Regions from separate parts of the Brevibacillus soli genome, predicted to be linked through region 1. Evidence: predicted binding sites of a transcription regulator. Region 1 holds the regulator's gene; the other holds the start of a gene.
What was found. The regulator LexA, encoded in region 1, represses DNA repair genes until DNA is damaged. The targets are predictions, from matches to a motif close to CGAACATATGTTCG.
Positions count from the first base shown of each region.

Region 1 (16,049 bases):
ATCAAATCGTGCTTGGCCATGATCCCGAAGACCTTTCCTTCTTCGTCCAGCACCACTGCATGCCCGACATTTTTATGCAGCAGGATCTCTCTTGCCTCGAACAAGTCTTGATTTACATCCAGGGTCACTACGTTTGTTTTCATGATCGGTTGAATGGGGGTTTCGAGGGAGTGATCGCGGAGCAGGACTCGGTACAGCGAGTATTTGGTGACGATTCCCAGCAATTTTTGTTTGGACACGACGCAGGCAATATCCAGGCGGTATGTGAGGAACGCAAACAATACTTCACGAATCGTGCTTTGCGGAGATACCTGGATGTAGTGTCTGGTTGAAAAATCACGAACTTTCAACATATGCCGCCTCCTCTATCCAGAGCGTGACAATCCCAGTATATCACGAATTGTCCAAATTTTTGCTCAACCGTACAGAAAAACAAACAAGTGTGCACGCATCCCCTTCGGAATCATCCGACAAAAATTGCGTTCATCACTGGCACGGTTGTTGCGTTATAGAAAATGGAATCAGGATAGAGAAAGCGGGGGATTGTCATGCGCTTGGATTCGCAGCGATATCACCAGGAAAAAGAACGAATCAGGAAAGGCGGCTCAGAGCGAAGCCATGAACGAAACGCAGCTGAGGGAAAATGGTTTGTTCGCGAACGATTGCGGCAGATGTTTGACGAACATTCGATCGTGGAAGACGGACTGTTCGCCAATGCGGAAGATCCAACCTTGCCCGCTGACGCCTGTCTGACAGGCATGGGTACGATCGACCAAAGACCTGTTTGCTTTCTCGCCGCCGATTCTACCGTGAAAGCAGGCTCATGGGGAGCAAAATCGGTGGAAAAAAATATCCGCATGCAGGAAAAAGCGATGGAACTGCGCGTACCCATGCTGTATTTCATCGATTCTGCCGGTGCTCGCATCACGGATCAACTGGAAGTGTTCCCAGGCAGACGTCATGGTGGCAGAGTCTTCTACAATCAGGTGCAAATGTCGGGCTTCGTTCCACAGGTTTGCGTCTTGTTCGGACCTTCACCGGCTGGAGCGGCATATGTCCCGGCTTTCAGTGATCTGGTCATCATGGTAGAGAAAAACGCAACCGCCTATCTCGGTTCTCCGCGCATGGTAGAAATGGCGATCGGGGAGAAAACGACCATGGAAGAGATGGGGGGAGCACGCATGCACTGTACGACGAGCGGGTTGGGGGACGTCCTGGTGGGAACGGAGGAGGAAGCCATTGAATGCTGCAAGCGTTATCTTGGCTACCTTCCGCAAAACTGCTGGGAACAGCCGCCGGAAATCCCTGCGAAGGCTCCACGAGAAACGAAATCGCTGGCTGCCCTCATCCCGGAGAATCCCAATGTGCCATTTGACATGTATCCATGTATTGATCAAATCATCGACGAAGGCAGCTGGTTTGAGATCAAAAAGCTATTCGCCCCGGAGATGATTACCGGTCTCGCCCGTATTCAGGGGAAAGTGGTCGGGATTGTGGCCAACCAGCCGAGAGTAAAGGGCGGGACCCTGTTTGTGGATTCCTCGGACAAAGCGGCAAGGTTTGTCTGGCTGTGCAATGCGTATAACATTCCGCTGCTGTTTTTGGCTGATGTTCCCGGCTATATGATCGGCTCAAAAGTGGAGCAATCCGGGATTATCCGCCACGGCGCGAAGTTGATCGCTGCGATTTCGGAAGCGACGGTACCGAAAATTACCGTCGTGGTGCGCAAATGCTTTGGTGCCGGGCTGTACGCGATGGCCGGACCGGCATTTGGCTCTGACGCCGTCCTGGCACTGCCAAACGCGCAAATCGCCGTGATGGGGCCGCAAGCTGCAGTCAATGCTGTCTACTTCAATAAGATTGCCGAGTTGCCGGAAGAAGAGCGGGCGGCATTTGTAGAGCAAAAACGGAACGAATATGCCGACGACATCAACATCATGCGTCTGGCATCCGAGCTCATTATTGATGACATCATCGATTTTGATGAGATTCGCGAGCAAGTGAGCCGCAGGTTTGCGTTCTATCAACACAAGCGCGTTTCCAAATTGGAAAAGCGAAACGCCATCCATCCGGTGTAAATAACGACAGGGAAGAGGTGACAAGATGAACAACCCAACGATTCTTTACGAAGTACGCGAGAGTATCGCCAAAATTACGTTGAATCTGCCGGACATGCGAAATCCGCTGACCACGCAGGTTGTTCAGGAATTGATCGCAAGCTTGCATGAGGCTGATCAAGACGACCATGTGCGAGCGATTATTTTGACGGGGAGTGGAACTGTGTTCTCCGCGGGGGGAAACCTCAACGAGTTTAAAGAAAACGTTTCAAAAAGTGTCCCCCAGCTGTATTGGGAAGGACGGGAGAGCACGAAGTTATTCGAACTCGGAGCGACACTTCGCACGCCGTTGATCGCTTCCGTGAATGGTCCGGCCTTTGGCGGGGGGTGTGGACTGGTTGCCATGTGCCATCTTGCAATCGCGTCCGATCAGGCTGCATTCGGCACAACCGAACTTCGTCTCGGCTTAATCCCGTTTGTCATCCTCCCCTGGATTCGCCGTGCCGTCGGTGAGCGCAAAGCCATGGAGATGATGCTCACGGCTGATATCGTCTCCGCGGAAAAGGCGCTTGAAATGGGGCTGATTCACCGTTTGACGACAGCGGAACGGCTCGAAGAAGACACCTGGCAGCTAGCCAAAAAGGTCGCTTCCTACAGCCCTCTGGCGGTGAAGCTGGGGATTGAAGCGTTTCGCACGACAGAGCAAACCGATTTGGCCACGTCGTTTGCCCATCTCAACACCTTGCGGCTGGTCTCATTCAAAAGCCATGATCTAAAAGAAGGGGCAACGGCATTTCTGGAAAAACGGGCTCCCGTTTGGGAGGGAAGATAGATGAAGCGTGTGCGCATTGGCGCTGGCCAGGGATTTTATGGCGATACGATCTTCCCTGCCGTAGAAATCGCGAAGCGGGGGGATGTCGATTACCTCTGTTTTGATTGTCTGGCCGAATTGACCATGGCCATTTTGGTCAAGGACCGGAACAAAAACCCGGAGGCGGGATATACAAAAGATATCACGGCCTCGATGAAGGCACTTCTCCCTTATGTAAAGGAAAAAGGGATCAAGCTATTAACAAATGCAGGGGGAATGAATCCGCAAGCGGCTGCTGCGGAAGTGATGCGTGTCGCAACCGAGATGGGAATGGACGGAGTAAGGATTGCGGTCGTGACGGGCGATCAGGTTGTCGACCGGTTGAAAGAATGGGAAGAAAAGGGCATTTCCCTCGACGACATGGAAACCAGGCAGTCCTTTTCCTCTATCGCGGATCGCCTGATGTTTGCCAATGCGTACATCGGAGCCTGGCCGATCGTGCAAGCGCTGCGTGAAGGCGCTGATATTGTCGTCACGGGACGGACGACGGATACGGCTCAATTTTTGGCCCCGTTGATTTACGAGTTTGGCTGGCAGGAAGAGGAGTGGGATAAGCTGGCGAGCGGCGTGTTTATGGGACATCTGTTGGAGTGCTCTGCGCAGTCCACAGGAGGAAATTTTAGCGGCGCCTGGTGGGATGTTGAGGGCATGGAGCGCATCGGCTATCCGATTGCGGAAGTAATGGAAAACGGCGAATTTACGATCACAAAAGTGGAAGGCTCCGGCGGATTGGTATCCGTCGATACCGTCAAGGAGCAGATGCTGTACGAGATTCACGATCCTTCTATGTACATCACACCGGATGTCGTCGTCGATTTGCTGGATGTGGCATTGGAACAAACGGGTCCCAACCGTGTGAAGGTGAGCGGGGTACGAGGAAAAGAGCGCCCCGACACCTGGAAAGTGGTGATGGGTTATGAAAATGGGTATATGGGACAGGTGATCGTTGGGTTCTCATGGCCGGATGCCCTGCGAAAGGCGCAGAAGGCAGATGAGATCATTCGCAAGCAACTGGAAATCCTGCGCTGGTCGTATGAAGAAATTCGGACCGATTATCTCGGCTACAACTCTCTTCACGGACCACTGGCCCAAGAACCAAAAGAAGAGTTGAATGAAGTCTACCTGCGCATGGCGGTTCGAGCGAGGTCGAAAGAAGACGCGGCCAGGTTCGGACGTTTGTTCCCGCCGTTGGCCTTGAACGGACCGCCAACGCTGAGCGGGTTTACCGGGATGCAGCCCCCAAGAGAGCTGATCGGCATGTGGTCCTCGCTTGTTCCCAGGGAAGAAATTGAACCGTATATCGACGTACGGATCATGGAGGTGGGACAGCATGTCTAGCGTGCAGCTGAGAGCAGTGGCACAGGCCCGCTCGGGAGACAAGGGAAATACGGTAGATCTCTCCTTGTTTGCACCCGACAAGGAGTGGTACGAGATGTTTGTCGAGCAAGTCACGGCAGAACGGGTGAAGCAGCACTTCGCCGGTCTGGTTGAGGGAGAGGTCACGCGATACGAAGTGCCGAACGTACTTGCGTTGAAGTTTGTATGCACATCAGCATTGAACGGGGGAGGTTCCAGCTCGATCCGGATGGATAACCTGGGAAAATGCTTTGGGTCCAATCTGCTTCGCATGGAAATCAAAGGAAGGGAGAGGTAGCCTCCATGTCCCGACACGCGCCTTACTTTACAGTTGAACATGAAGAGATGCGCAAAGTGATTCGGAAGTTTGTGGCGTCAGAAATCACGCCGTACATTGAGGAATGGGAAGAAACTGGCGAATTTCCGGCTGCCATCGTAAAGCGCATGGGAGACCTGGGATTCCTCGGATTGCGGTACCCGGAAGAAGTGGGCGGCCAGGGCGGAGATTACTTTATGGGGATCGTCCTTGCGGAGGAACTGATTCGATGCGGCTGCGGCGGCTTCCCGATGGCCATCGCCGTCCAGACCGACATGGCCACTCCGCCGATCTATCAATTCGGGAACGCAGAACAGCATGAACGTTTTTTGAAGCCTGCGATCCGCGGAGAAAAAATCGCGGCCATCGGAATTTCGGAGCCGGATCATGGTTCGGACGTTGCGTCCATCCGTACGAGAGCGGTTCGCGACGGGGACGAATGGGTCATCAACGGGTCGAAAATGTTTATCACGAACGGTCCTCGCGCTGACTTCATCACCCTGGTTGTCCGCACGTCAGATGCTCCGGGGTACAAGGGCATCAGCATCATTCTCGTTGAACTGGATCGCCCCGGCATCACCATTAGCCGGAAGCTGGACAAAGTCGGCATGCGCTCTTCGGATACGGCGGAAATCATTTTCGAAAACGTTCGCGTTCCGGTCGGCAATCTGTTGGGAGAAGAAGGAAAAGGATTCTACTACCTCATGTGGGAACTGCAAGGAGAACGAATGATTGCGGCTGCAGGGGCTGTAGAGGCTGCCCAATACGCGTATGAGATGGCTCTCCATTACGCCAAAACGCGCAAGCAGTTCGGGCAGACGATCAATCAGTTTCAGGTGATTTCACACCTGCTGGCCCAGATGGCCACGGAAATAGAGGTGTGCCGCCAATTGACGTATGCCACTGCGTACCGCTTTGCGCGCGGAGAGGTTCCCAGCAAAGAAATTTCCATCGTCAAACTGGCCAGTGCTCAGATGGCTCATTGGGTGACGGATCGTGCACTGCAGATTTTTGGGGGGAGCGGGTACATGATGGAAAATCCCGTCCAGCGACTTTGGCGGGATACCCGCTTGTACCGCATCGGAGCCGGTACGGATGAAATCATGAAGGAAATCATTTCAAAAGAGATGGGAATCGGATTGTAAAAAGGGGGGAGGAAGCATGGGGCACTGGATCTTTACGGAAGAGCATGAGATGCTTCGCAAAACCGTACGGAAATTCGTGGAGAAGGAAATCACCCCGTACGTGGAACAGTGGGAACGGGAGGGAAGAGTGCCGCGCTCCGTTTTTCATCGCATGGGTGAACTGGGCTTTTTGGGAATGTCGGTTCCGGAAGAATACGGGGGCAGCGGACTTGATATGATTTCGGAAGCGGTGTTGCTGGAGGAAATCGGACGTTGTGGTTCAGGGGGAACAGCCGCTTCGATTGGTGCTCACATCGGAATTGCCCTGCCTCCGATTTATCATTTTGGGAATGACGATCAGAAGCGGAAGTACGTACCTGTCGGTCTATCCGGTGAAAAAATTTTTGCGCTGGCCATCACCGAGCCGGATGCCGGTTCAGACGTTTCTTCCATTCGGACGCGAGCCGAAAAAAGGGATGACCACTATCTCCTGCACGGCTCCAAAATGTTCATTACCAACGGAGTGCAAGCGGACTACATCGTGGTCGCCGCCAAAACCGCTCCTGAAAAGGGGTATCGCGGGATTAGCTTGTTCCTTGTCGATGCAAAAACCGAAGGGGTCCGCGTCGGCAAGAAGCTCGACAAGTTGGGCTGGCGTGCATCAGATACGGCAGAATTTATTTTTGACGGAGTGAAGGTACCGTCCACGAATCTCATCGGGCAAGAAAATGAAGGCTTTACCTACATCATGAAAAACTTTCAATGGGAACGAATTGTTTTAGGACTGCTTGCGATCGTCACTTCAGAATTGGCACTCCAAGCGGCAATGGAATACAGCAAAAAACGAAAACAATTCGGGGGGCCCATTGCCCATTTCCAGGTCTTGCGGCATATGATGGTGGACATGGCTGTAGATATTGAAAAAGCGAAAGCCATTGCCTACCACGCCATCGACCTGTACCGGCAAGGAATGGACGTGACAACGGAAGCCACCATGGCCAAAACATTCGCAACGGAAATGGCCGCGCGCGTAACCGATAAAGCTGTCCAGATCCACGGGGGAAGCGGGTACATGATGGAAATGCCCGTACAGCGTTATTGGCGTGATGCAAGATTACTGACGATAGGAGGCGGAACCACGCAAATCATGAATGAGATCCTGGTAAAAAGGCTGGGCATTTTGTAAGAGGAGGGCGTTTATGTCGAGTTTATTGGATGCGCTGCAGGAGTCTGTTCACACGTGCCCCGACAAGCCTTTTTTATATGACAAACAAGGAGTCATCTCCTTTCGGGAGTTGGATGAACAGTCTGATCGGCTGGCAACCGCTTTTTTACAGATTGGCATTCAACGAGGAGACAAAATCGGGATTTGTGCTTTGAATCAACCAGAATGGCTGATGACATTCTTTGCCGCCGCCAAAATCGGTGCCGTGGTCGTTACCCTGAACCCGCGATACCGGGCCGCCGAATTCGATTACATGCTCAATCAATCCGAATGCAAAGCGCTCGTCTGTCTCGATACCTTGCAGGATTTTGATTACGCCTCCTTTTTCGGACAATTTCGTACTCATGTACCGAAGTTGACGCACTACATCTTCATCGGGAACGGATTCGAAGGCAGCTATTCCTTTGCCCAACTGGCAGAGAAAGAGACCGACAGGGAGCAGCTTTTACAGGCGCGTCAGCAAGTGCAGGATGACGATACGCTGATTATGATTTACACGTCAGGAACCACGGGAAAGCCGAAAGGAAGCATGATTACCCACCGCAGTATGACCAGCTCGGCTCGTGCCGAAGCGCAGCATTTAAGGTTTGGAGCAGAAGACAACATCATCTGCAGTCTACCGCTTAGCCATGTCGGCGGGATCACCTGTACGATTCTTTCCGCATTGGTCAGCCAGGCAAGCGTGACGTTGATTCCCAGTTTTCGCCCGGATTGGGTGCTTGAGGCCATTCATCAAGGGAAGCCGACAATCATGGCTGGGGTCCCCACCATGTACGTCATGCTGCTGGGCTACAAGGACATTGACCGCTGCAATTTTTCCCCGATTCGCTATTGTATTGTCGGAGGATCCAACGTGGACCCGGATCTGCTGCAACGCATTCGAATGAAAATGCCGCAGGCCCGGATCATTAACTTGTATGGGCTGAGCGAAACGTCTGGTGCCTGTGTGTTATCTCCTCTGCATGATGAATGGGAGGAGGCGGCAAAGAGTTTAGGGGTCGCGATCGGTGATTATCAAATCAAGGTGGTAGACGAACACAAGCAAGAAGTGCCCAGGGGTGCAGTGGGAGAACTGACCATTCAGGGGGAGTGTGTAGCAAAAGGTTATTACGACATGCCGGAAGAGACGGAAGAAGCGTTTGGTCCGGAGGGGTGGTTGTACACGGGGGATCTGGCATCCATCGATGAGAACAGCCTGATTCATTTCAAAGGCAGGAAAAAAGAGATGTACATTCAGGGAGGATACAACGTGTATCCGATCGAGATCGAAAACGTCCTGGCCTCTCATCCAAAGGTTGCCATCGCTGCCGGAATAGGCGTTCCCCATGAGGTGTACGGAGAAGTAGGGCATTATTACATCGTGCCCGTACCGGATCAAGAGCCTGCCAGCGAAGAATTGATGACGTTCTGTCGAGCTTGTCTGGCCGACTATAAAGTGCCCTTTTCCTTTGAATTTGTCAATCAGCTGCCGTTAACCCCGGCAGGGAAAGTGCAAAAAGTGACGTTGAAACAACAATACGCACAGAAAAGGAGTATGCAGCGATGATGAATATCTCTGTGATCAATCGGGTAGCCATTGGGGATGCATTGCGCCGCAGCGCTCGCAAATATCCCGACAAGACGGCGATTGTGGATGGAATGAACCGAATCACGTTTGCCGAGTTGGACAGACAATGCAATCAGTTTGCTCATTATTTGCTCGCGCAAGGATTGAAAAAAGGAGACACCGTGGCTACCATCTGCGGAAATTCCCTTCCTTTCGTGATTGTGATGTACGGGATTGCCAAGGCAGGGTTAACGTGGGTTCCGCTCAATCCGGGATTATCGTTGGAGGAAAAGCTCTACATCTTGCACCACAGCGAAGCAAAATTGCTTGTTGCGGATGAGCCGTTCCTGCAAGCAGCTCGCGAAGACCTGCTGAGAGTGTCTCCCGCGTTCATCATGATTCCTGCTGAGGATGCGCCGTTTTATCAGATTTATTCTGAATATTCTGCCGACGATCCTGAAGTAGAGATTACAGACCGTGAAGTCGCGCAAATCATGTACACGAGCGGAACGACAGGAATGCCAAAAGGCGTCATGATCAGCCACCTTTCCGTTGCGTTTTCAGCACTCAGCAACATCATCGAGCTGGACATAAAGCCTCATTGTGTCCAAACCGTTCTGATGCCGTTGTTTCATTGCGCACAGCATACGTTTTTGCAAACCTTTGTCACGATCGGCGGCACCAGTATCATCTTGAAACGTTTTGAACCGGAATCCCTGATGAGATCCATTCAGGAAGAAAAAATCACAAACATGTTCGCCTTGCCGATGATGTATCGAATGATTCTGGCGCACCCCAACCGGTCCTCTTATGATCTCAGTTCGCTGCAATCATGCTTGTACGCGATGGCGCCGATGGATCAGATTACATTGGAAACGGCGATTCACGAATTGAAAGCAGATTTCTCGCTCGGAACGGGGCAAACCGAAATCTATCCGGCCACGATGATTTTTAAACCGGAAGATCAACTGCGGAAATTCGGATCGTACTGGGGAACTTCAACGATAATGAACGACACGGCGGTGATGGATGAAAAGGGGAACCTGCTTCCACCCGGACAAATCGGGGAAATTGTGCACCGAGGGCCCAACGTCATGAACGGCTACCTGAAAAACGAAGAAGCGACCGAGATGAGCAGAGCGTACGGTTGGCATCATACCGGTGACTTGGGGTATTTCGATGAAGACGGTCTCATGGTATTTGTCGATCGCAAGAAGGACATGATTAAGACCGGCGGTGAAAATGTAGCGTCCATCCGGGTTGAACAAGTCATGTACCTGCATAAAAAGGTGGCAAGTGCTGCCGTTGTCGGTCTGCCTCATGAACATTGGAACGAAGCCGTAACCGCCTTTGTGATACCTGTTCCCGGTGAATCGCTTACGCAAGAAGAACTGCTCGAGCATTGCAAGCAGCACCTGGCCGGTTTCCAGATTCCCAAACGGGTAAAAATTGTGGAAAAGCTGCCGATGACGACCACAGGAAAAATTCAAAAATCGATCCTTCGTGAACAGTATAAACACCTGTATCAAATCTCCGATGATCAATAAAGCGGAACGGGGTGAAACGTATGGTAAAAGGGATCGGTTCCTGGCTGCCTAAGCAATGTGAACGGTTTGGGGACAAAACAGCGCTTGTCTATCGAGAGAAGCGATTCACCTATGCTCAATTCAATGAGAGAGTGAATCGGTTGGCTGATTGTTTCCTTGCACAGGGTGTTCAAAAAGGGACGCGCGTTGGTGCCATTTTATTTAATACAAATGAGATGATCGAGGTTTTATTCGCTTGCGCCAAGATCGGTGCCATTTGTGTGCCGATCAACTATCGGCTGAGCGTTGATGAGATAGAGTATATTGCAAACGATGCAGGAGTGGACTGGCTGTTCTATGATGAACGAATGCAAGCGGCAGTGACAGAGTTAACCAAACGAAAGACTGCCATTCAAACGTGGGTACACGTGGGTGCTGCCGTTCCATTTGGCCAATTGGAATACGAAGGGTTGTTGCGTGAAGGGAACAATCAGGAGCCGTATGTTTCGGTTCACATCGATGATGTGCACATGATGATGTACACCTCCGGTACCACAGGCAAACCCAAAGGTGTGATGCTGTCACACGGCAATACCTTGTGGAACGCCATTAATGCCGTTCATGCAATGTCATTGCAGGATGATGACAGTACGCTTACCGTAGCGCCTCTTTTTCATATCGGCGGAATGAATGTATTTACCACCACGCTGCTCTATAAAGGCGGGAAGGTCGTTCTCCACGACAAATTTGATCCGGTACTCACCTTGGAGACGATCGGAAAAGAAAAAATCACAACCCTGTTCATGGTGCCAGCCATGTGGTTGGCGATCATGCATCTCCCCAACTTCGACCACTACGACCTTGGCTCGCTCCGGCTGAACGTATCTGGAGGTGCGCCCTGCCCGCTTACTGTAATCGAATTTTTCCAGAAACGGAACATCCCTTTTTATGAAGGGTTCGGCTTAACGGAAACGGCACCGTTCGTAGCCTTGCTCGATCCGGCGAACAGTTTGCGGAAAAACGGCTCCATCGGAAAGACGCCGATTCATACCGATGCGCGTGTGGTAAACGAAGCGGGGATCGATGTGCAAGCAAATGAAATTGGAGAGTTAATTGTTCGCGGGCCGAATGTCATGAAGGGGTATTGGAATTTGCCGGAAGCGACTCAGAACGTGATGAAAGAGGGCTGGTTTTATACGGGGGATTTGGCACGTGTTGATGAAGAGGGCTTTTTCTACATCGTAGATCGGAAAAAAGACATGATTATCACAGGAGGAGAAAACGTTTATCCGACCGAGGTCGAGCAGGTGATCATGCGGTATCCAGGGGTTCGCGAGGTTGCCGTGATCGGTGTGCATGATGAATTTTGGGGAGAATCAGTCAAGGCCTTTGTGGTTTTACAAGATCATTTGCAATCGCTTACAGTGGAGGAACTCAGAAATCACTGCGAGGGAAAGCTTGCCCATTTTAAAATGCCGAAGTTTCTCGAAATCATTCCGCAATTGCCTCGCAATGCAACGGGTAAAATTCTCAAGAACGTTTTGAGAGAACAAGGAGGGAAATGAACAATGTTTACCAAATATGTAGAAGAATACGAAATGGGTGAATTGTGGAGATCACGCGGTCGGACCATAACGGAAACGGATATCATCTTATTCGCCGGTCTCAGCGGGGATTGGCACCCGCTGCACACGGATCAGGAGTTTGCCAAAGAGACGATGTTTCAACAGCGAATTGCCCATGGCACCTTGATTTTGTCCGTGGCCACCGGATTGATACAAATGGATCCGAATGTCGTGGTTGCGTTCTACGGGATTGATCACCTCCGATTTACGGCGCCAACCTTTATTGGCGACACCGTGCACGTAGAAATGGAAGTGACCGATGTTCTCTCTCGAGAGGACGGAAAAGGCGTTCTCACCGTCCGGCAACAGGTGAAAAAACAGTCAGGGGAGACTGTCATTGTCGGGACGATCCGTGTGTTGCTGAATAGCAGAAAGGAAGGGGCGCCTCTCTAATTGAACGGAGGAAAATAATGAAACAAGAACAAGCAAAAGCAACGATTGAAAAAAAACTGCGTGGAATCGTTGACTCCAATCCAAAGCTTCTGAATGCTTATTTGCTGATTCATTCGGATAAGCTTCATATTCACTGGAATATGGCTTACGGGCAAACAGACGATATGCCTGCGGATCCAGAGCAACCTTATCATACTGCAAGCATTGGAAAAACGTTTACTGCTGTGATTATTGCAATGCTAGTTGAAGAAGGAAAAGTTCGCTATAGTGATCCGATTGCGAAGTATTTACCGGAAGAGATCTTAAAAGACTTGCATATCTATAAAGGCAAAGACTATTCCAATGAAATTCGTATCGAACATGTAGTAAGCAATACATCAGGACTTCCGGATTATTATGAAGATAAACCTAAAGGGGGCAAACATTTTTTGAAGATTCTGCTTGAAGAACCTTCACGAGTTTGGACCCCGCAAGAAACCATCCAATGGTCAAAGCAATACCTTAGCCCCCGTTTTTCACCGGGAAATGGCTTGCACTATACAAATACAGGTTTTAACCTTTTAGGATTGATTATCGAAAAGATTACGTCTAGGCCTTATCATGAAGTGCTCCATGAGTACATTTTTCAGCGACTCCATATGAATCACTCCTATTTATCCCAGTATTCGGAGCCCGCAGTAAAAAGCAGTTACCCTGTAGCCAGTCTATATTCATTGGAAGGACCCATTAACGTTGAAAACTACCGCAGTTTCAGCAGTATTTATGCTGCAGGGCAAACGGTTAGCACGTCCGAAGATTTACTTGTATTTATGAAAGCATTGGTAGGAAATCAGATCATCCAACATGAATCACTTGAAACCATGCAAAAATGGACAAAAATGTGGATGGGCGTAGATTATGGTTATGGTCTCATGAGGGTCCGGATGATTCCATTTATTCAAAAATATAACGTATGGGGACATATAGGTTCGACCGGTTCCTTTCTGTTTTACAATCCTGCAATGGATGTTTATATCATTGGCACTTTCAATAAAGTAGGGTATGTAGGTCAAAGTGTTCGCTTTGCATTTCATATCCTGCGAACCTTATCGAAATGCGGGAATGAGTAGACACATGCCTGTATCGGTCAAATCAAGTACCCAACTCGGAGAGCACTGCAAATGTGCTCTCTTGGTTTGGATAGGGGGGCTGTTTTCATTTGCGGAGCGCCTTTGCCAGCCTGCCAGCGTAGAGACGTAGACACGGGGATCAAGGGGGTGTTAGTCTCCCTTCCTTGTGAAACCCAGATGTTGAGCCCCCGCCCCGTGGATCGTCTCGGAGCGGACAGATAAACCCCTTGGCGGGCTGGCAACGAAGCGAAGCAAAGAGAACGCCTTCGTTTTCCAATAAACGGAACGGGTCGATAAAAAAGGCGTGTCAGCACATGGTCTAACACGCAGTAAATTGGGGTGGAGCGAGCGATGTGGGATGATCTGCCGCATCCTATCCAGCGCACCCTCGATATAGTGTATGCAGAGGACTCGAAACTGCTTGGACAAAAAAATAAACCGTTTCTACGGAATGAAAATCGAGATTCACAAGAGCCATGGAGATACCCCTTCCATGGCTCTAAACACGCTTTTTTCGTACTGTGTCTAGTGAAGCAGACGGTACACGCCGATCACTTTGCCGAGAATGGTTACAGAATCAAGGATGATCGGTTCCATGGTTGAATTTTCCGGCTGCAGGCGGAAGTGGTTTTTTTCCTTGAAAAAACGCTTCACTGTGGCTTCGTCTTCTTCCGTCATGGCGACCACAATGTCACCGTTATTGGCGACACTCTGCTGGCGCACAATCACGTAATCGCCGTCCAGGATGCCTGCTTCGATCATACTGTCACCGGAAACGCGGAGCATGTACACCTTGTCCGAAGTGACGATATTTTCCGGCAACGGGAAATACTCTTCCACGTCCTCCACTGCGGTAATGGGCTGGCCCGCGGTAACTTTACCGACTACGGGGACACGAACGACCGACAATTCGAAATCGTCCTGGAAACGATCTTCGTCGCTCAACAACTCAATCGCACGAGGCTTGGTCGGGTCCCGGCGAATCAGGCCTTTCTTCTCCAGGCGGGCGAGATGACCATGCACGGTGGAGCTGGATGCGAGGCCGACTGCCTCGCCAATTTCCCGAACCGAGGGAGGATATCCCTTGTCTTTTACTTCTTTACGGATAAAGTCAATGATAGCTTGCTGACGATTGGACAGTTTGGACATGAGTGACACCTCATTTTTGGAATATAGGAATGTATAAAAAGGGACCGTCAAATACAGCGTCTCGGAAAGGGTTCGGGGCCCCAGCCGACACCAGCGTCAGCTTACGTCGCCTGGGTTTTCTCATCGTGTAGGAAAGTTTAAGTTTGCTACAGCGTTAATGCATCAGTATCTGAAACTTTCCGAAACGCATAAAAAGCTTCCTCTAAGGAAGAACCAGCTTCTACGATGGACTTCGACAGAAGCTTTTTTTATCGTGTAGGAAAGTTTAAGTTTGCTACAGCGTTAATGCATCAGTATCTGAAACTTTCCGAAACGCATAAAAAGCTTCCTCTAAGGAAGAACCAGCTTCTACGAATGGACTTCGACAGAAGCTTTTTATACGAAAAGTTTTCTATATTATACCATGGGATCTTGCGTTCGACAAACATAAGTTCGTTTTTTTCTCTTGACATGAACGTATGTTCGCATTATTCTAGAATCAAGAAACAGAACAAGTGTTTGTAGGGGGCTATTATGATGAATACCGTATCCGTACATAATCGTTTTGCGAAAAAGCCGGTTCGCAAAGGTCGCATAGGCATTACCAGAGGTCAGGCACTCATCTTTTTGCTGGCATTTACTCTCTTTTTTTATCTGTTGACAGAACTTGTGTTCGCATCCGAATCCCATCAGGAACCGGCGAGCAAACTGATTACGGTTCAAGCGGGAGACAGCTTGTGGAAGCTGGCGAAACGCCATCAGGATGCGGCTGGCATGAATGTGCAGGAACTGGTGGATGCCATTATGGAGTTGAACCGGTTGGACAGCGTTATGATCTATCCCGGTCAAAACATCAAAATCCCGTTGAAATAAAGAAAGAAAGTGCATCTTTGCGTATTCTTCCCAATCACATGCTCTTCCTGTTGTGTTATAATAGAGCGGCATTCTTATGTGACAGGAGGTAGCGCTTTTGGTTACGGACGCAGAAATCAAACGCATTAACGAACTGGCGAAAAAGTCGAAAGAGACCGGCCTCACGGAAGAGGAAAAACAAGAGCAGCAAAAGCTCCGTCAAAAATACATTGACTCCGTGAAGGCATCTCTGAAAGCGAACCTGGATTCCATTCGCTATGTGGAAGACCTTGAAGAAAACGGTCCGAAGCATTAATATAATTGGATATGACATGGACAAAAGACATCCTCGCTTGGCGATTGGATGTTTTTTTGTTCAGTTGAACGATAAGGAGGAAACCGTGATGAGCTGGATTGCTGTCGCACTTGGAGGAGCCGCAGGATCGCTGATGCGGTACTGGTTGGGGCTTCTGTTTAATCTGCCGGGCTGGCCGGCAGGCACTTGGCTGGCCAATGTATGGGGTTCTTTTTGCATCGGACTTTTCTTTGTCTGGGGAAAGGAAAAGGGCTGGTTTTCTCCGGAGTTATACCTGCTGCTTACGACCGGGATGCTCGGCGGATTCACTACCTTTTCAACCTTTTCTCTTGAAGTGGTGACGTTTGCTCTCGACGGGAACTTGGGGAAAGCAATCCTCTACGCGCTGGTCAGTGTCATCGTCGGGCTGTTGGGCGCAGGCGCAGGCATTTGGTTGGGACGCTGCATCACGTAATACATAGATTTGGAAGAACCAACAAGAATTTTCGTATTATGGGGCGTTTAAAAAGGAGGACAAACAGAGCCAAGGTCGGCTAAGAGCGCCCCGTCCTGGGGCCACGCCGACACTTGCACATCGAGGCGCGGAAGTCGCGAGGTCGGCTAAG
Region 1 is NZ_JBIYSM020000029.1:25,660-41,708, forward strand. Features, by position in the region: gene ACE99V_RS13095 (sigma 54-interacting transcriptional regulator) at 1-353, opposite strand, end outside; gene ACE99V_RS13100 (acyl-CoA carboxylase subunit beta) at 549-2,078, shown strand; gene ACE99V_RS13105 (enoyl-CoA hydratase/isomerase family protein) at 2,104-2,889, shown strand; gene ACE99V_RS13110 (acyclic terpene utilization AtuA family protein) at 2,890-4,266, shown strand; gene ACE99V_RS13115 (AtuA-related protein) at 4,259-4,582, shown strand; gene ACE99V_RS13120 (acyl-CoA dehydrogenase family protein) at 4,588-5,745, shown strand; gene ACE99V_RS13125 (acyl-CoA dehydrogenase family protein) at 5,762-6,910, shown strand; gene ACE99V_RS13130 (class I adenylate-forming enzyme family protein) at 6,924-8,495, shown strand; gene ACE99V_RS13135 (AMP-binding protein) at 8,492-10,042, shown strand; gene ACE99V_RS13140 (class I adenylate-forming enzyme family protein) at 10,063-11,586, shown strand; gene ACE99V_RS13145 (MaoC/PaaZ C-terminal domain-containing protein) at 11,590-12,039, shown strand; gene ACE99V_RS13150 (serine hydrolase domain-containing protein) at 12,057-13,148, shown strand; gene lexA (transcriptional repressor LexA) at 13,674-14,297, opposite strand; gene yneA (cell division suppressor protein YneA) at 14,811-15,149, shown strand; gene ACE99V_RS13165 (DUF896 domain-containing protein) at 15,247-15,444, shown strand; gene crcB (fluoride efflux transporter CrcB) at 15,533-15,898, shown strand.

Region 2 (16,049 bases), on a different contig from region 1:
CCATGGTTCCGGAGTTACATGGACGACAACCGGATCGTCAGGAGACATGCTCTCAATCTTTACCTCATGCAAAAAGGACTGCATGATATCATCTCGGATGCGCATCGTTCATCTTCTCTCTTCAGAAAGACTTTCTCTCCATTCTAACAAAAGGAAATACGTATGTCTCTTTTTCAGTTATTTCCAAACGATGCGAGTAATATCTGCGGACCCCGTCTGCAACCTCTCTTGTACGAATAAACAGCCGACCGGTTCAATCCCGGTCGGCTAATTGTCACACATTGATCTCGATAAACCAGTCGCGAATCGCTTCCTTGATTTTTTCGAGCGCAGCCGCAGCCGTCGCTTCGCAGTATATTCGCAAGAGCGGCTCGGTGCCCGACGGACGAATCAACACCCAGTGACCGTCCTTCAAGAGCAGTTTGATCCCGTCTTTCCGACCGACAGCCTCCACCGGAAACGATCCGATTTGAGCGGGCGGTTCTGCCAGCAGCTGCTCCATCCAGCGATCCTTTTCGGGGAAGCGGATGTCCAGACGGGTGTGAAACAGCTCCCCGAACTCATCCAGCGCTTCCGGCAGAATTTGATCGATCCCTTTTTGCTCCCACGCGCACATTTCCGCAAGCAGCAGGTTGATCAGGATGCCGTCTTTCTCAGGAATGTGACCGAGAATGCTGGCACCGCCGCTTTCCTCTCCGCCAATCAGTACGTCTCCTTTAAGCATCTCCGCACCGATGTATTTAAAGCCGACGGGTGTTTCCGTCAATTCCAGACCAAACCGTTCGGCGATGCGGTCCAGCATGTGGGTCGTCGCTACTGTACGCACGATCCTTCCCTCTAGTCCGCGGTTTTTCACCAGGTGGCGCGCCAGCAAAACCAGGACGTGATTGGGGCTGATGTACCGGCCGAATCGGTCTACGGCTCCAAAGCGGTCGGCGTCTCCGTCATTGGCCAGTCCTAGAGACGCTTTGCTTTTGACGACTTTCGCCTTCAATTCGGACAGATGCTGGTCGTTTGGCTCCGGCAAATCTCCCCCGAACAAAGGATCTTCGTAGTCGCGGATGGTGCTGACGCTGACACCTGCCTCACTCAGCAGACTGGAGACATAGCCGATGCCGGCCCCGTGCATGGGATCGACCACCACTCGCAAATCCGACCGCTTCAGCACGTCGAAGTTGACCATTCTCCGTACGTGCGCCTCATAGTGCGGGCGCAGAAATATGTACTGCATGATTTTGCGGCTGGCCGCCTCATCAAGCGGCATCGTCCGCACATCTCCAGACGCCTGTACCAGAGCGATCAACTCTTCCAGTCGGGCGGTAATCTCCGGCGTTGCGGGTCCGGCGTAATCCGGAATGTATTTGATCCCGTTGTATTCGGGGGGATTGTGACTGGCGGTTATCATCACCGCGCCGCTCGCGGCAAAGTGCTTTACGCCAAAGGCAGCCACCGGGGTTGGCGTGGCTTCGTTCACCAGATAGGCGCGGATCCTGTTGGCAGCGAGGACGCTTACCACTTCCTGCGCAAACATGCGTCCCAAAAAACGGGTGTCGTGCCCGACGATAATGCCCTGTTCCTGCTGCTGCTGTTCCAACGTGTAGCTGGCAATCGCCTGCGCCACGATGCGCACGTTTTCCACCGTAAACTGGTCGGCCATCACAGCACGCCAGCCGTCGGTGCCAAAAGCTATTTTTCTCACGTCATTTCACCTCTTTATATCCTGCTGTAGCAACCGTACTTTTTCCAGGTATTTTAGCACCGTCAAAACAAAAGTGGAGTGAGACCAGGTCAACGGGGCAACGGATACGGGACCGCCGGAAAAGGGATCCACCTGTTCGGGCAGGACCCCGCTCTCAAGCGCATGACGCACCACCCAAGCCAGCCATTCCCGCGGTTCCGCCAGCTCCCCCGGCTCCTTTGCCTTTGCAATTTCCCACTCGGCTATCCAAAGCGTACAGATGATCCACGGGTTGCCTGGGATTTTGCCTATGTCGTTCGCTTTGCGGAAATAGTGGTCCCCCTGGTACCGGGCAATGCCGCCAACGGGAGTCTGCACCTGCAGGCTGCGCTTGACCGCTTCCATGGTGTTTGCTACACGAGGATCGTCGACGGGCAAAACGCCGAAGGAAAACAATCCGAACAAACTGCTTTCCACCGTTTGGTCCTTGTGGATGTGTCCGTCCCCGTCAAGATAAATGCCGCGCAGGAATCTCCCGATGGCGGGGTCGTACAGATGCTTCAGCATCGCGCTCTTGATCCGTTCCGCAGCGTCGTTGTACCGCGAAAAACGATGATCGTCACCGAACAGCTTGGCGAAGCTGGCAGCCGCCTTCAAACCGGCGAACACCGTGGCGCACGTAAAGGTAAAAATTCCGCGCCGCTCTTCCCACAAATCGTAGCTTGGCTTTGGCAGATGAAGATCCGGGTGCACATAGCCAAGCAAAAAACGGGCTGCCGGACGGATGAGAGACGGATAGAGAGACTGACAAAATTCGATCTGCTTGCTGTTCTTGTAATGTTCCCACAAGGCGTACAGGACCAGCGCGGTCTCGTCCTCCTGAATCGGCAGCTGGGCCTCTCCGTCCTGAATGAACGGGTGCCAGCTGGAGCCTACAGAGCCGTCCGGATTGTACTTGTGAAGCAGATATCCTTCATCCGTCAAGGCGTCGCGGCAGAACTGGTAAAATGGCTGAACCGCACCGTAATACCCCGCCGTGCTCATGGCATAGGCGGTCAGGGCGCCGTCGCGGGGCCACATGTAGCTGTAATGATCCCGGTTGAACTGCAGGATGTCAGAGTCGTTGGCCGCAATAATCGCTCCGTTGTGGTCGATCTGCGAGCTGACGACCAGCAGGCTTTGTTTGAACAGGGCAACAATATCGGACGGCAGGTCCGCAAAGTCCCGCTCCTCCTTGTTGACCCAGCGCTGCCAATAGACGCCGATACGCGTCAGCAGCCGGTCGGGGCCGTTATCCAGCACGTACCGGTTCAATTCCTTTACGGCCGGGAAGGAGGCCCCTACACACATCCAGTAAAACAGCGATTTCTCTTCCTGGGGCTCAAGCATGAGCCTAAAGGAGATCGTGCTGTCCACGGACCCTTGGGCAATCGGGTTTCCTTCCAAAAGGCCATCCTCCGCGTCTCGCCAGGTTCCTTCCGCGTAGTTGAAGCGCTTGATCCCCACGCTGTACTGGAATATGCCCTCCTCGTTGGTCTTCCCGTTTACCATGACGTAAACGTTGCGCTTGTAATGGTAAACCGCGTGAAGCAGGGGATCGTACACGGCCGTATCCCCCACCTCGGTTTCATTCAAGCTTAAATCATGGTTAAAAAACAACCGCACCTCGCGTCGTTCGGAATACTCGTTTTTCACACGGACTCTTTTCAGATAGATCGTGTCGCGTTGGTGTACGCCGTCCTCCATGTGCAGGCTTAGACCCAGATGCTCGTGGCGAGCAACGACATCGGTGACCAGCGATTCCTTCCTATATCCCAGCTTGCGTGTCCATCCGTCTTCATCCAGCCACGAGAATCTGCCTTGTACCCAGACCCCCATTTTACTGAAGTGACCGCCCACGTGGTTGAGCTGTCCGACATAGGGATAGTAGAGATCGCGCATATGCAGCTTGTCGTCAAAATTGATCAGCAGCTTTCCGTTGCCTACGACGAGAGGTCTCGGCATGTCCTCACCCCCTCTATTGAAACTCCGTTATCCGCTGCGCGTAGGAAGAGGCAAGTGTCGCTGCCGTCTCTGCAGTTGACCCCTGTGAGATGATTTTGACATGGGAGTCTTCTGTATCCGGCAAAATCAGCACCCATCCGTTTGAGTCGTACACCTTGATGCCTTCAACCAGCTCAAGCGACTTCCCTTTGCTCTCCTCCAACACCTTGCGCATTACTTTTCCCTTCGAAGACCATGGACAGAACACGGTCTTTTTCTCCATGTGGCAGTTCGGCAGCTGCTGCAATACCTGACTGAGCGGCTTTTCTTCACCAGCCAGATAGGCCAGGATGCTCACCAGGCTGTGAACGGCATCAAACAAGGGATGGAATCGCTCGTCCACTGCCGCTTCCATCATCGCCCGCTGGGATACCTTGGTACGCACGACCTCCATCTGCAGCAGTCGGGCCAAATGCTCCAGCTCTATGGGAGCGCTCACCGGGAGTCCGATCCTCCGCCTTTTGCCTCTCCAGGCCATAAGCTGTAGGGCCAGCAGCTGCTCGTTCGTCAGCCTCTCCCCGCTATCGGAGAACAGATAGAACTGCTCCCCGTTTTTGTCCAACTGGATGCCCAGATCGGAACGCTGCCTGAAAACTCCTTCGTGCATGGCTCCGTACTGAACGCTCACCCCCAGCGCGTGAAACAGCGGCGCCAAAAACGTCGGGAAAAACCGCTGTTCGCACTCGATCAACAATTTGAACCGCTTGCGCTGAATCTGATTGGCATCGACCTGACTCAGCAGGGCGCGCTGATACGCTTCCTTTACCAGATGTTCCACATGGAGTTGTCCCAGATTATCTGTCAGTGAGCGCACAAACGTCTCCTGCCAGTAGGCATTTTCGATATTTCGCTCATAGTCGCGGGAGACCGGCAGACCGAGGTGATCGACAAACTGGATGACAATCTGTTTGTCTTCGGGCGGTTCCTTCATGCAGACATGAATGCCGCCGTGGCATTGGAAGCTGCGCACGCCGTAGCGGGTAATCGGAGCAAGCCCGATACCAAAGTCAATCGTATCGATTCCGGAGGAGCACAGACTGGTCATGATGCTGTGCTTCAGCAGCTGGGCAAACGGATGGGAACATGCAGAGAGCGCGATCTTGCTGCCTGGTTTCAGCAGGTAGGCGTACGCTGCCGCCAATCGGGTGACAAACTCAGGTGTGATGTCGACATTGCCCGTACCTTTGATTCCCTGGCTGCTGAACAGACTTTTCGTCATTTTCGCTCCGTAGATTAACGACGTGTTTACGGTGGCGTTTTCTTCAATTTCCTTGTTCGGCCATATTTTTACGCCTGCCTTCAACATCGCCTTGGCCCCGATGCGGCAGTGGTCGCCGACGACCGCTCCTTCATCAAGGATGGCACTCTCGTCAAGGATGACACTGCGACATACGGTTGCGCCATTCGCTTCCACCTTTTTGGCCAAAAACGCATTTTCCCACAAAATCGTCTGAGACAGCCTGGTTCCGCTGGAGATGACAGTGTTTCTGCCGAGAACGGAATAGGCACCGACAGATACCCCTGCCTGCAGGTGAGTCTTCTCTCCAATGTAGGTGGGACCCTCCAGCCGCACCGAAGAGTCGATGCGAACGTGATTCTCGAGGAAAATCCGCGGAGCAATCTCCCGAGCCTTGATCTCCACCTGTACGCGTCCGTCCAGCATGTCGAACTGTGCCTGCCGGTACACCTCAAGGGAACCGATATCCGACCAGTACCCGTCAGCCTTGCAGCCGTAGAGCGGCTTGTCGGCAGCGAGAAAAGCGGGGAATACTTCCTTGCTGAAATCTGTTTCCTTGTCCTCTTCGATATAGGAGAGAACTTCCGGTTCAAATACGTACATACCGGTGCTTACCGTGTCGCTAAAGACCTCCGCCCAGCTCGGTTTTTCCAAAAACCGGACGATGCGGCCATCCTCGTCCGTCAACACGACTCCAAATTCCAGCGGCGTTTCCACCTGAGTCAAAATCAACGTGGCCAGCGCCCGGTTCTCCTGGTGGAATTGAATCGCTTTTGACAAATCGATATCCGTCAGTGTGTCCCCGCTGATCACCAGAAACGGCTCATCGAGAAACTCACTGCAGTTTTTCACGCTTCCCGCTGTCCCGAGCGGGGTGGTTTCTTCAAAGTACGTGATGGAGACACCGAAGCGGGATCCGTCTCCGAAGTAGTTTTTAATGATCTCCGGCATGTACTGGAGGGTAACGGCAATTTGCGTAATACCGTGTCGCTTTAACAGGTCAATGGTATATTCCATGCAAGGTCGATTGAGAAGCGGTACCATCGGTTTGGGGGTATTCGCTGTCAACGGACGCAGACGGGTACCTTTACCTCCGGCCATGATTACTGCCTTCATCACCAAGTTCCTCCTTTATTCATAGCGGAAAGTCGTTGCTGCCCTAAAGAACGATAGGCGGTTATCGATTGACTCGCCAAATGAGCCCAGTTGTAGTACTGTTCTATCTCCTGTCGCGCCCGTTCTGCCATGCTCCTGCATTGCTCCGGGTGTTCCAGCAACCAGCACAGCTGGTTGATCAGCGATTGCACGTCGCCTGCATACATCGTCGCCCCGTTCTCTGTGTGGCGAACGATTTCGCGCAGCCCTCCCGTATCCGCGACCAGAAGCGGTGTGCCGAAGGCCATCGCTTCCAAGGCAACAATCCCGAATGGTTCGTACAAGCTGGGGAAGACAGCCACGTCAGCGAGACGGAACAACTGATTGCGGCGTTCGTCGTCCACAAAACCAAGGAATCGGGTTCGGTCGGCGATTCCCAGTTCCTGCGCCTGACGGCCAAGCTCCTCCAGCATGGGTCCTCTGCCGGCCAGGACAAAGGTGACATCTCCGTGACGTTGGAGAATGTGCGGCGCCGCTTCCAGCAGCAGCTGCACCCCTTTTTCGCGAACCATGCGTCCGACAAAAAAGACCACCCTGCCCGAATCTGCGCCGATCTGCTCTCGCAGCCTTCGCAAGTTCTTCTCCTCCTCGGCCGTATTCCAGTCAGGAAGCTCCATCCCGTTGGGAACAATCAGCGTCCGCTCCACCGGAAATCCGAACAGCCGCCGGAGTTCATCCGCCATATACCGGCTGCAGACGAAAACGTGATCGGACATAGCGATGAGGTCTCCTTCCAGTTGGTGGATCCGCTGCTGCAGAGGCGTGTGAATCCCTTGATTTCGGCCGTGCTCCAACGCATGGATCGTCGTAGCCAGCGGCAGCTGGTAACGGCGCTTCGCTTCCATAGCGGCAAATCCGACCAGCCAGTCGTGGGCGTGAATCACATCAGGCTCAAATCCCAGCCGCATCAAGTGGTCCAGCTCGTCAAGCATCGCCATGTTCAGCTGAAACACCCAGTCAAGGAAATCGGTTTGATTACCCGGCTGGTATGTGCATAGACGGTAGACATGAATGCCTTCCACCACCTCCCGCTCTGGGGCACCGTGCGCGTATCCGGTCAGCACGTGCACCTCCACATTCTGTCTGACAAGATGTCGGGAGAGATCGTAAACAGCCTTTGACAATCCTCCCACCACCTGGGGAGGAAACTCCCAACTCAGCATCAATACACGCAACTGCGGAAATTCTGCCTGACCGGCAGCAACGAGATTGCGCGACAGATTCACTCTATGCGCCCGTTTCGGCAAATAGTACGCCAAATCCAGATCCGGGAAGATGGGATAAGCCCGTTCCAGAGCAGAAATAAAGTTCTCCTCAAGCGACCCCGCCTCAAAGCGTATGAGGATGTCCCGGAAGCGGACGAGGTGGTCGTGCGTTCTTCGGACGGCGTAATCCACCATTGTCTGATTGTCCATGATAAACGCCCAATCGCTGCTCTGCGCCAGCATCAGTTCGCGTGCAGCCTGCCTAAGCGCTCTTTTTTCCAACGGGTCATCCGCGGTGTCAAGGATTTCCACCGCCTCAATCAACTCCCGCTCCGCCTGATGGAGATGCCGGTAGATCCAGTCGTTCCGCTCGTTCAGCCAGACTTCTGCGTAACCGTTCCGCCCCCACGAGGACATCGGCAAGCGGGCACGGTCATTTTGTTCAAATTCTGCCAAATATTCTGACGGCGTGATCAGCTTGAGCACCTCGGAGTCGCCTGTCACTTTGCGCAGGAGAAAGTCAAGGAACTGCGGTCCCTCGTACCACCAGTGACCGAACAGCTCTGCGTCATACGTGGCCACGACCAGCGGCTTGCGATCAAGCCAGTCGGCAGCGCGCTCCACCTGCCGCTCCCGGTTGAACATGAAATGGCCGGCGTGGATCGCTGCCTTCTCCCGTGCCCGGTCGGGGTTGTAAATCTCTTTGGGTACGTCTTTTCCCGTGATTCGGTGATATTTCAAACCAGTGTGTACGCGGATACCGGACGGATGGATATAAGGAGATATGTATGTTTCCTCCAGGTCAAACCCGATGTCGCGGTAGTATTCCCGGTAATCGAAATCACCCGGATACCCTTCCGCCGAGCTCCACACCTGTCGGCAAGATTCCGCGTCCCTGGCAAAAGCCGCCACGTCATAGGGAGTAAAGAGCGGTGCGTACAGCCCGCGGCGCGGTTCCGGTGTGGCGTGTTCAAAGGTGTGGCTGTCGACGAAAAAGTAACGCAGACCGCAATCTTTCAACAAACGGTCCAGACCCGGGGTGTACGCGCATTCCGGCAGCCAGATTCCCAGAGGGCGCTGGCCCAGAATCCGTTCGTGCGTGTCCATTCCCACCAGCAGCTGTGCCCGAATCGCTTCTTCCGTTTCGACAAGAGGCAGAAAGGCATGCGTCGCCGCGCAGGTAATCAACTCGACATGTCCGCCCTCCTGCAGGTGGCGCAGCGCAGGCACCAGATTGCCGTTCAGCCGGCTTAAATACGAGGCGATTTCGCGTAAACGATCCAGATACATTCTCGCTACACGATGTTCCTGTGGCTTGCCAGCCGTCCGCTTTACTTCTTTTCCGGCCAGTTCCACGGTTTTTGCCAGGTGCGTTTTGAAGCGGTTCTGAATCAACGGATCTGCCAGCATAGACAGGAGTGTCGGGGAAACGGCCAGCGTAATGCGAAAGTCGATTCCGTCTAGCTTCAGCCTTTCAAACACGAGCAGAAGGGGAATGTACGCCTCCAGCATCGCTTCATACACCCAGCGCTCTTCCAAGTAATCGTCTCGATCCTCGTGCCGCACATAAGGCAGATGGGCATGCAGCACCAGGGAGAGATAGCCTTTCTGCACGAAGGACACCTCATCTCATTTGGTATAGAGAGAATAGGATGAAAAGTTCTCAAACCACGCCGGATATCGCGTATCGCCAGCCGGTTCGATGAGCGGCTCTCCCCAGCCGGCCCTTTGGTTGCGCGGTGTGGCTGCCGGCTCCGAACGGAGGATGGGGCAAAATCTCCCATCGTGAAACAACCCAAAATCGACAATATAGGTACGGCCCGGTTGGACGTCGTAAATGTACCAGGAGCTCGCTTCATCCGATACAGTCACATCGCGGTAATGATGGGCATTGGCTCCGTCAAACAGCCGGTCTGTTACATCGTAGAGGCGGATGCCCTTCTGAATCTGGCGGTAATCCGCCTGAAGATAAGAGGCAACCATGCGCATCCGCGCCCAGGTGATTTCCCAGTACACATAGAGAACCGACGGGCCTTGAACCATCAGCTTCATTCGATCCCTGGCATAAAACGAGGGCAGCTTTCTGCTTTGGTTCTCCCGTTCGATTGACGAAAGACGCTTGGTTTTGCGCAACTGGTACTTTACCTGACCGACAGTAAGACCGCATTCCTTTGCAATCTGTGCGATGGGCATCGACTGTGAGCGTAGCTGTAGGATTCGTTCTAACACGTCAAGCGCTCCTTTCTTTTTCTCTCTGAAGTTGTTCTCCCCATGATCAGGTTCAGTATAGCTAAAGCTTTGAGTGAAGACTGTCGAACGCTGGGGGTGCTTCCCTTGTTCTTTTGTCGAGGATCACTCTCTTTTTCGTCACCGCCGACGATGCCTGTCGAGTGATCGGCCTCTTGCCAATTCAAGTGAAACCCGTTACGATGACAGATATGCTGGCGAACGGATGTTTCGCTGTGAAACAGTTGAAAGATACAGAAGAAAGGGAACATGGATGGGAAAAGTGTTGATCATAGCGGAAAAGCCGAGTGCAGCCAGGGCGATCGCCGATGCACTGGGCGGTTTTCGCAAACGTGAAAACTATCTGGAAAGCGACCGATACTACCTTTCCTGGGCCATCGGTCACCTGGTGCAGCTGTGCGACCCGGAAGACTACGATAAAAAATGGAAGAGTTGGTCGCTTGGGCAGCTGCCCATCATCCCCTCCTTCCGTCTGAAGGCCAATTTCAAAACGAGACAGCAGCTGAAAGTGCTGGAACAGTTGATGAAGCAGAGCGTCGGACTGATTAATGCGTGCGACAGCGGGCGGGAAGGCGAGCTCGTCTTTCGCTACATCGTCAACTACCTGAAGATGGCCCACCTTCCGACCAAGCGTCTGTGGACAGCCTCCTTGACCAAGGAAGCCATTCGCGAGGCATTCGCCGCACTCAAGCCGGCAAGCGAATACGACAACCTGTACTACGCCGCGGAGTGTCGGTCCCGAGGCGATTGGCTGGTGGGGATCAACGCGTCGCGGGGATACACCTGCAAATTTGGGGACCTGCTCTCCATCGGACGTGTCCAGACCCCCACCCTTGCCCTGCTGGTCAAGCGACAGCAGGAGATTGATCAGTTTGAATCCAGCGAGTACTGGGAGCTGTATGCAACATTTTCAGACGGGGCAAATCGGTATCGCGGCAAGTGGTTTTGTCCGGAAGGCAGCCGTTTCGACGACGAAGCAGCTGCGAAACGGCTGGAAAGCAAAGTGAAGGGGCAGCTCGGCTCTGTCCTACAGTATGAAGATAAAGAGACGAATGAACGGCCTCCGCTCTTGTTTGATCTCACCTCGCTGCAGCGAACCTGCAACCGGCTGTTCGATCTTACCGCAGCGCAGACGCTGAAAACTGCCCAAACGCTGTACGAGCGAAAACTGATTACGTATCCGCGGACCGACTCACCCTATCTCTCCTCCGATCTGGTGCGGACGCTTCCGAGCATTCTTGCAGAGCTGGGACGGCATTCACATTATTCGCCCCTGGTTGAACAGGCAAACCGCTCTCTCGTCACGGCAAACAACAGACGGGTGGTCCGGGACGATCTGATCGGCGATCACCACGCGATTATCCCAACCCCGGAACCGGCCAAGCAGCTGAAGGATCTGGAGCAAAAGGTGTACGACTTGATCGCCCGCCGCTTTCTCGCCCAGTTCTACCCGCCTGCCGTCTATCGGGAGGTAAGCGTCGTGACAGTGGTTGCCGAGGAAACGTTTCAGTCCAAGTCCAAACAATTGATCTCCCACGGATGGCGATTGGTGGAGCAGGGACCCTGGCAGCAGGAGAGCGGTACGAGGAAAAGAAAGAAGCAGCGCGATCCCGACGAAGAGATGAGTGACGACCCGATTCCCAAGCTTTCGGTAGGCCAGCGTGTAACCTGTGCGGATACCCTCTGCAAGCAGGGAAAGACACAGCCGCCGAAACCGCATACGGAAGACAGTCTGCTGTCTGCGATGGAGCACGCAGGAAAAGAGCTGGAAGACCACGAATTGAAGCAGGCGATGAAGGAACACGGCTTGGGTACACCTGCCACTCGTGCAGGGATCATCGAACGGCTGAAACAGGTCGGCTACATTGAAGTGAAAAACAAGGCGTTGCTCCCCACACAGAAAGGGAAAGAACTGATCCGATTAATTGAAAAAAACGGCCCTCAGCTGCTGCTGTCTGCCGAGCTGACAGGGCAGTGGGAAAAACGGATTGCCGACGTGCAGAAAGGAACCTACACGCCCGGCTCTTTTATGGAAAACATCAAAAAACTGACCCATGTGATCGTCGAGCACGTGCAAAAAGCAGAGCCGGAGCGATTGGCCAGGACGGAACTGGCAATCGGAAGCTGCCCCCTGTGCGGCGGATCGGTAATCAAGGCCTATAAAAGCTGGGAGTGCAGCAACAAGAAAGCAAAACGCTGCTCATTCACCATCTGGCCGGTAATCTGCGGCAAGACGTTGACAGAAAATCAGATCAAAACCCTGCTTACCAAGGGACAGACCGGCATGATAAAAGGCTTCGTGTCCAAGCAGGGGAAAAAGTTTCAGGCTCAGCTGACACTGGAGAACGGCAGGATTGAATTGAAATTTTCCTAGCACAAAAATTATAATGAAAGCGATCGACAATTCTCATAAAAAGAAGGAATCTTCATGAAAAGGGACAACTCACAAAGCAGGTTTCGAGATTATTCCTGGGGGCATCTGCGCAAGGACCTGATTTCCGGATTCATCGTCGGTATCATTGCCATTCCTTTGGGGATGGCTTTTGCCATTGCCTCGGGTGTGAAACCGGAGTACGGCATTTATACGACAATCGTGGCGGGAATCCTGATCTCGATGTTCGGGGGATCTCGATACCAGATTGGGGGACCGACCGGGGCGTTTGTCCCCATCTTGCTGTCCATCGTGATGACCTACGGTTATGAAAACCTGTTGATTGCCGGTCTCATGGCCGGAGTGATGCTGCTTTTGATGGGAATCTTTCGTTTGGGCTCGTTGATTCGTTACATTCCCCGTCCCGTAACCGTAGGGTTTACCGCCGGTATTGCCGTCATTATCTTTACCGGACAGCTGGGCAACTTTTTGGGGTTGGAGAATTTGCCCAAGCATGAGTCATTTCTGGCCAATATGAAAGAGATCGCGATCAACCTCCCTCTGTTTAATCCTTACAGTGTCATTACCGCCTTCATTTGTTTTGCCGTACTGCTTCTATTTACCCGTTTTTTCCCGAGAATACCCGGTTCCCTTGTCGGGCTGCTTTTGTCAAGCCTGGCAGCCTCCTATCTGTTCTCGGGACAGGTGGCGACTATCGGTTCTACGTTCGGTTCGATCCCAAGCTCGCTGCCTGAGTTGCACATCCCGGCGATCACGTGGGAAAAGATCGTGCTTCTGTGGAAACCTGCTTTGATTATCGCGGCATTGGGAGGCATCGAATCCCTGTTGTCAGCGGTGGTAGCGGACAAAATGACCGGCACAAAACACAACAGCAACCGGGAGTTGATCGGACAGGGCATCGCCAACATCGTGACGCCGTTTTTCGGCGGAATCCCAGCCACTGGCGCCATTGCCCGCACCGCCACCAATATTAAAAACGGCGGGACGTCCCCCGTCTCCGGCATTGTGCACGGCCTTGTCGTTCTGCTCACTTTACTTTTGTTTGCACCATACGCCTCTCTCATTCCACTGGCCGCAATGGCGCCCATCCTGATGTTCGTGGCCTGGAACATGAGTGAACGCAAAGAGTTTGTACACATTTTGAAAACCCGCTCCACCGACACGATCCTGCTCTTGGTCACATTCTTTCTGACGGTGTTCGTCAACTTGACTGTGGCAGTCGAGGTAGGATTGCTTTTAGCCGTTCTGCTGTTTACGAAAAAAATGAGTGAAATTCATGTGGAAAAGGCGCTCCCCGACTTGTCGGATGCGCACAAACGCGTTGTTCCCCACGTGGTATCGGAAAACCATGACTGTCCGCAAATCGCCATATACAATTTAGAAGGAGCGCTATTTTTTGGGGCAACCGGGATGTTGGAGAAAGCGATAGCCGAGGCCTCCCTCAAAGAACCCAGGATTGTCCTGCTTCGCATGGGAAAGGTGCCTTATATCGATACGACGGGTGAATCCATCCTCTCCAGCTTTTTCAACAGGCTACAGAAAAAGCAGGGTAAGATACTGATCTCCGGCCTGAGAGATCAGCCGCGGAAACTGTTGACACGCTCGGGACTGCTGCAGGAAATCGGACAGGAAAACCTGTTTGAACACACTGCTGAAGCCATTGACAGCGCACTGACCAAGTTGGATCCATGCTTGTGCATCGGCTGCAAGCACAACGCGTTCCAGGAGTGCAGCCGTCTGTCACAAAAACAGCATGCAGATGCAACCATTCCGTCTTGACGGAATGGTTGTTTTTCCTCATTCCAGCTGCACAGCGCGCACTTGAACTTGCCAGCCGGAAACGGTAGTCTAAAACTGTTACCAAACAATACAGGAACGATTTGGGAAGCGGGGAAACAAATGTGGAACATGTACAGGTGCTGATTGTCGGGGGCGGTATGGCCGGGATGTCTGCCGCTATCTGGTGCGATCGGCTCGGACTGTCCGCGGTCCTCTTGGAACAGTCGCAACAGCTGGGCGGGCAACTGCTTCAGATCCACAATGAAATATGGGATTTTCCTCCTTGCGTTTACCCCAATGGGACTGCGCTTCTGAAAGAATTGCTGGGACACCGGACCCTGCATTCCTTTGACATCCGATTGGGGGAAAAACTGCTGGCGGTCGACGCCCGCAACCGCCAGGTAAAAACTAACAAGGCGACGTACCAGACGGATTTTCTGATTGTCGCCACCGGTGTGCGCCCCAACACGATTCCGGCACTTGAATCGTGCGGGCAGGTGTTGGTTCCCTGGTTTTCCACCACGGCTCAGGGAGAGACCGTTTCCGGTCAGGACGTCGCCATCGTCGGCGGCGGGGACAGGGCCGTTGAGAGCGCCTGCAATCTGGCACCATATGCTCGCAACATCTACCTGCTCGTGCGGCGAAACAGCTTCCGTGCCCGGCCGCAATGGGTGGAACGCCTGAACTCCTGTTCCAACGTACAGGTGCTGTTTGAGACAGAAATTGCCGCATGTACAGAACAAGACGGCAAAGCCGTTCTCGTCCTCCGCTCCAGCCTGCCTGAAACGCCGGCAACACTGGCCGTTCATTGGGTTCTGCCGCGTATCGGCGTTCGCGGAAACAGTGAGGGGCTGGATGGCTTGGCTACATATGGTGACGGTTACGTCGTGACGGATGTTTGTCAGGCGACCGCCTCCGGTTGGATCTACGCCATCGGGGACGTGACCAACGGAGCCGCATATGCAAGCTTGTCCCTGGCGGCAGGTCAGGCAATGAAGGCCGTGAAACACATATCCCTTCAAGCAAAGGAGTCATAGTTCATGTATTCGTTTTTCGACGATTTCGGCCTGCCCGTCACACTCACCTTTGATCCGAAGGTTTTTCGTCAGCGCACGGCACGGCACGTCCTCGTCTTTCCCTTTCTGGAAGGAAAATTGCTGTTCACCCGCCACCGCCAGCGCGGCATCGAGCTCCCTGGCGGAAAAGTGGAGCCGGGTGAAACCAGTTTGGCGGCAGCGGTGCGGGAAACGTTTGAAGAAACAGGCTACTCCTTGTCGGCCATCGAGCAAATCGGCCAATATGTCATAAACGACGTGATTGTGAAAGATATCTATGTGGCCCGCGTTGATCGTCAGGTGGCCGAGCCGGCGGGCGCAGACGTGGAAGAAGCGCTGCTTTTTGACGTCATTCCTCAATACGTAAAAGACAACCCGCATTTCAGCCGGTACCTGTACGATGACGTGTACCCGCTCACACTCGCTCATCTCCGTCACCACCGCTTTGTCACCCCGTAATCCCGACACCACGAAAAGGCATCCACCCGTAGCGGTGAGATGCCCTGTCAGCTTTTCTCCTTTTTTTTCTTGCCGTTCATCAGCCGATCAATCAGAGCGTTGGGATCAAAACCATAGGTATCCACAGCTTTTTCCCGCTGTTTCTCTTCCTGGGTCTCGCTCTTAACTCCCAGTATTTCGGCAATCTGATGAAACGCGTTCGTCTCCGCTGATTGTCCGCTGCCCCCTCCCTGCTCGGCGCCTTCCTCCACAGGAGCCTGCTTGGGTCTCAGAAAAAGAACAGCCATCACTCCAAACAAGGCGGACAACCCGGCAATGGAGTAGAACATCACGTCGCGGGAAAAATCAAGCAGCCAGGTGAAGACAGGCGGACCTACCGCCACGCCGATGAAGCGGACACCGCTGTACAGGGAAGTGATCATCCCCCGCTCCGACTTTTTCACCGCCCCGATGATCATGCTGTTGAGACAGGGCAGAATCATCCCTGTACCTGTGCTTCCTATCACCAAAATGCCGATGAGGAGAAACGCCCCCTTCACAAAACTGGCGATTACGTACGAGGCAGCCAGAAGAAACATGCCGATGATGACGAAGAATCTCATCAATTTCAGCTTTTTCTTGATAATGATACCGGTGAGGTACGCCGTGATGCTCATCGCCAGCAGAGGAATGGCCAGGACGCCGCCTTTTGCCACGCCGTCGATTTTGTACTTTTCCTCCAGCAGATCGGACAGGTAAAACAGGACCCCAAACAGGGTAAACAAGCAGATGCTGCCGATGAAAAACGCCGGAACGAGCC
Region 2 is NZ_JBIYSM020000034.1:2,820-18,868, reverse strand. Features, by position in the region: gene ACE99V_RS14400 (serine/threonine protein kinase) at 1-105, opposite strand, end outside; gene ACE99V_RS14395 (phosphoglucomutase/phosphomannomutase family protein) at 275-1,699, opposite strand; gene ACE99V_RS14390 (glycoside hydrolase family 15 protein) at 1,706-3,682, opposite strand; gene ACE99V_RS14385 (sugar phosphate nucleotidyltransferase) at 3,696-6,074, opposite strand; gene ACE99V_RS14380 (1,4-alpha-glucan branching protein domain-containing protein) at 6,074-8,932, opposite strand; gene ACE99V_RS14375 (DUF4912 domain-containing protein) at 8,948-9,547, opposite strand; gene ACE99V_RS14370 (type IA DNA topoisomerase) at 9,819-11,939, shown strand; gene ACE99V_RS14365 (SulP family inorganic anion transporter) at 11,994-13,736, shown strand; gene ACE99V_RS14360 (NAD(P)/FAD-dependent oxidoreductase) at 13,859-14,773, shown strand; gene ACE99V_RS14355 (NUDIX domain-containing protein) at 14,777-15,250, shown strand; gene ACE99V_RS14350 (MFS transporter) at 15,298-16,049, opposite strand, start outside.
Region 2: the regulator LexA is predicted to act here: its motif matches at 9,764-9,777, upstream of ACE99V_RS14370 (type IA DNA topoisomerase).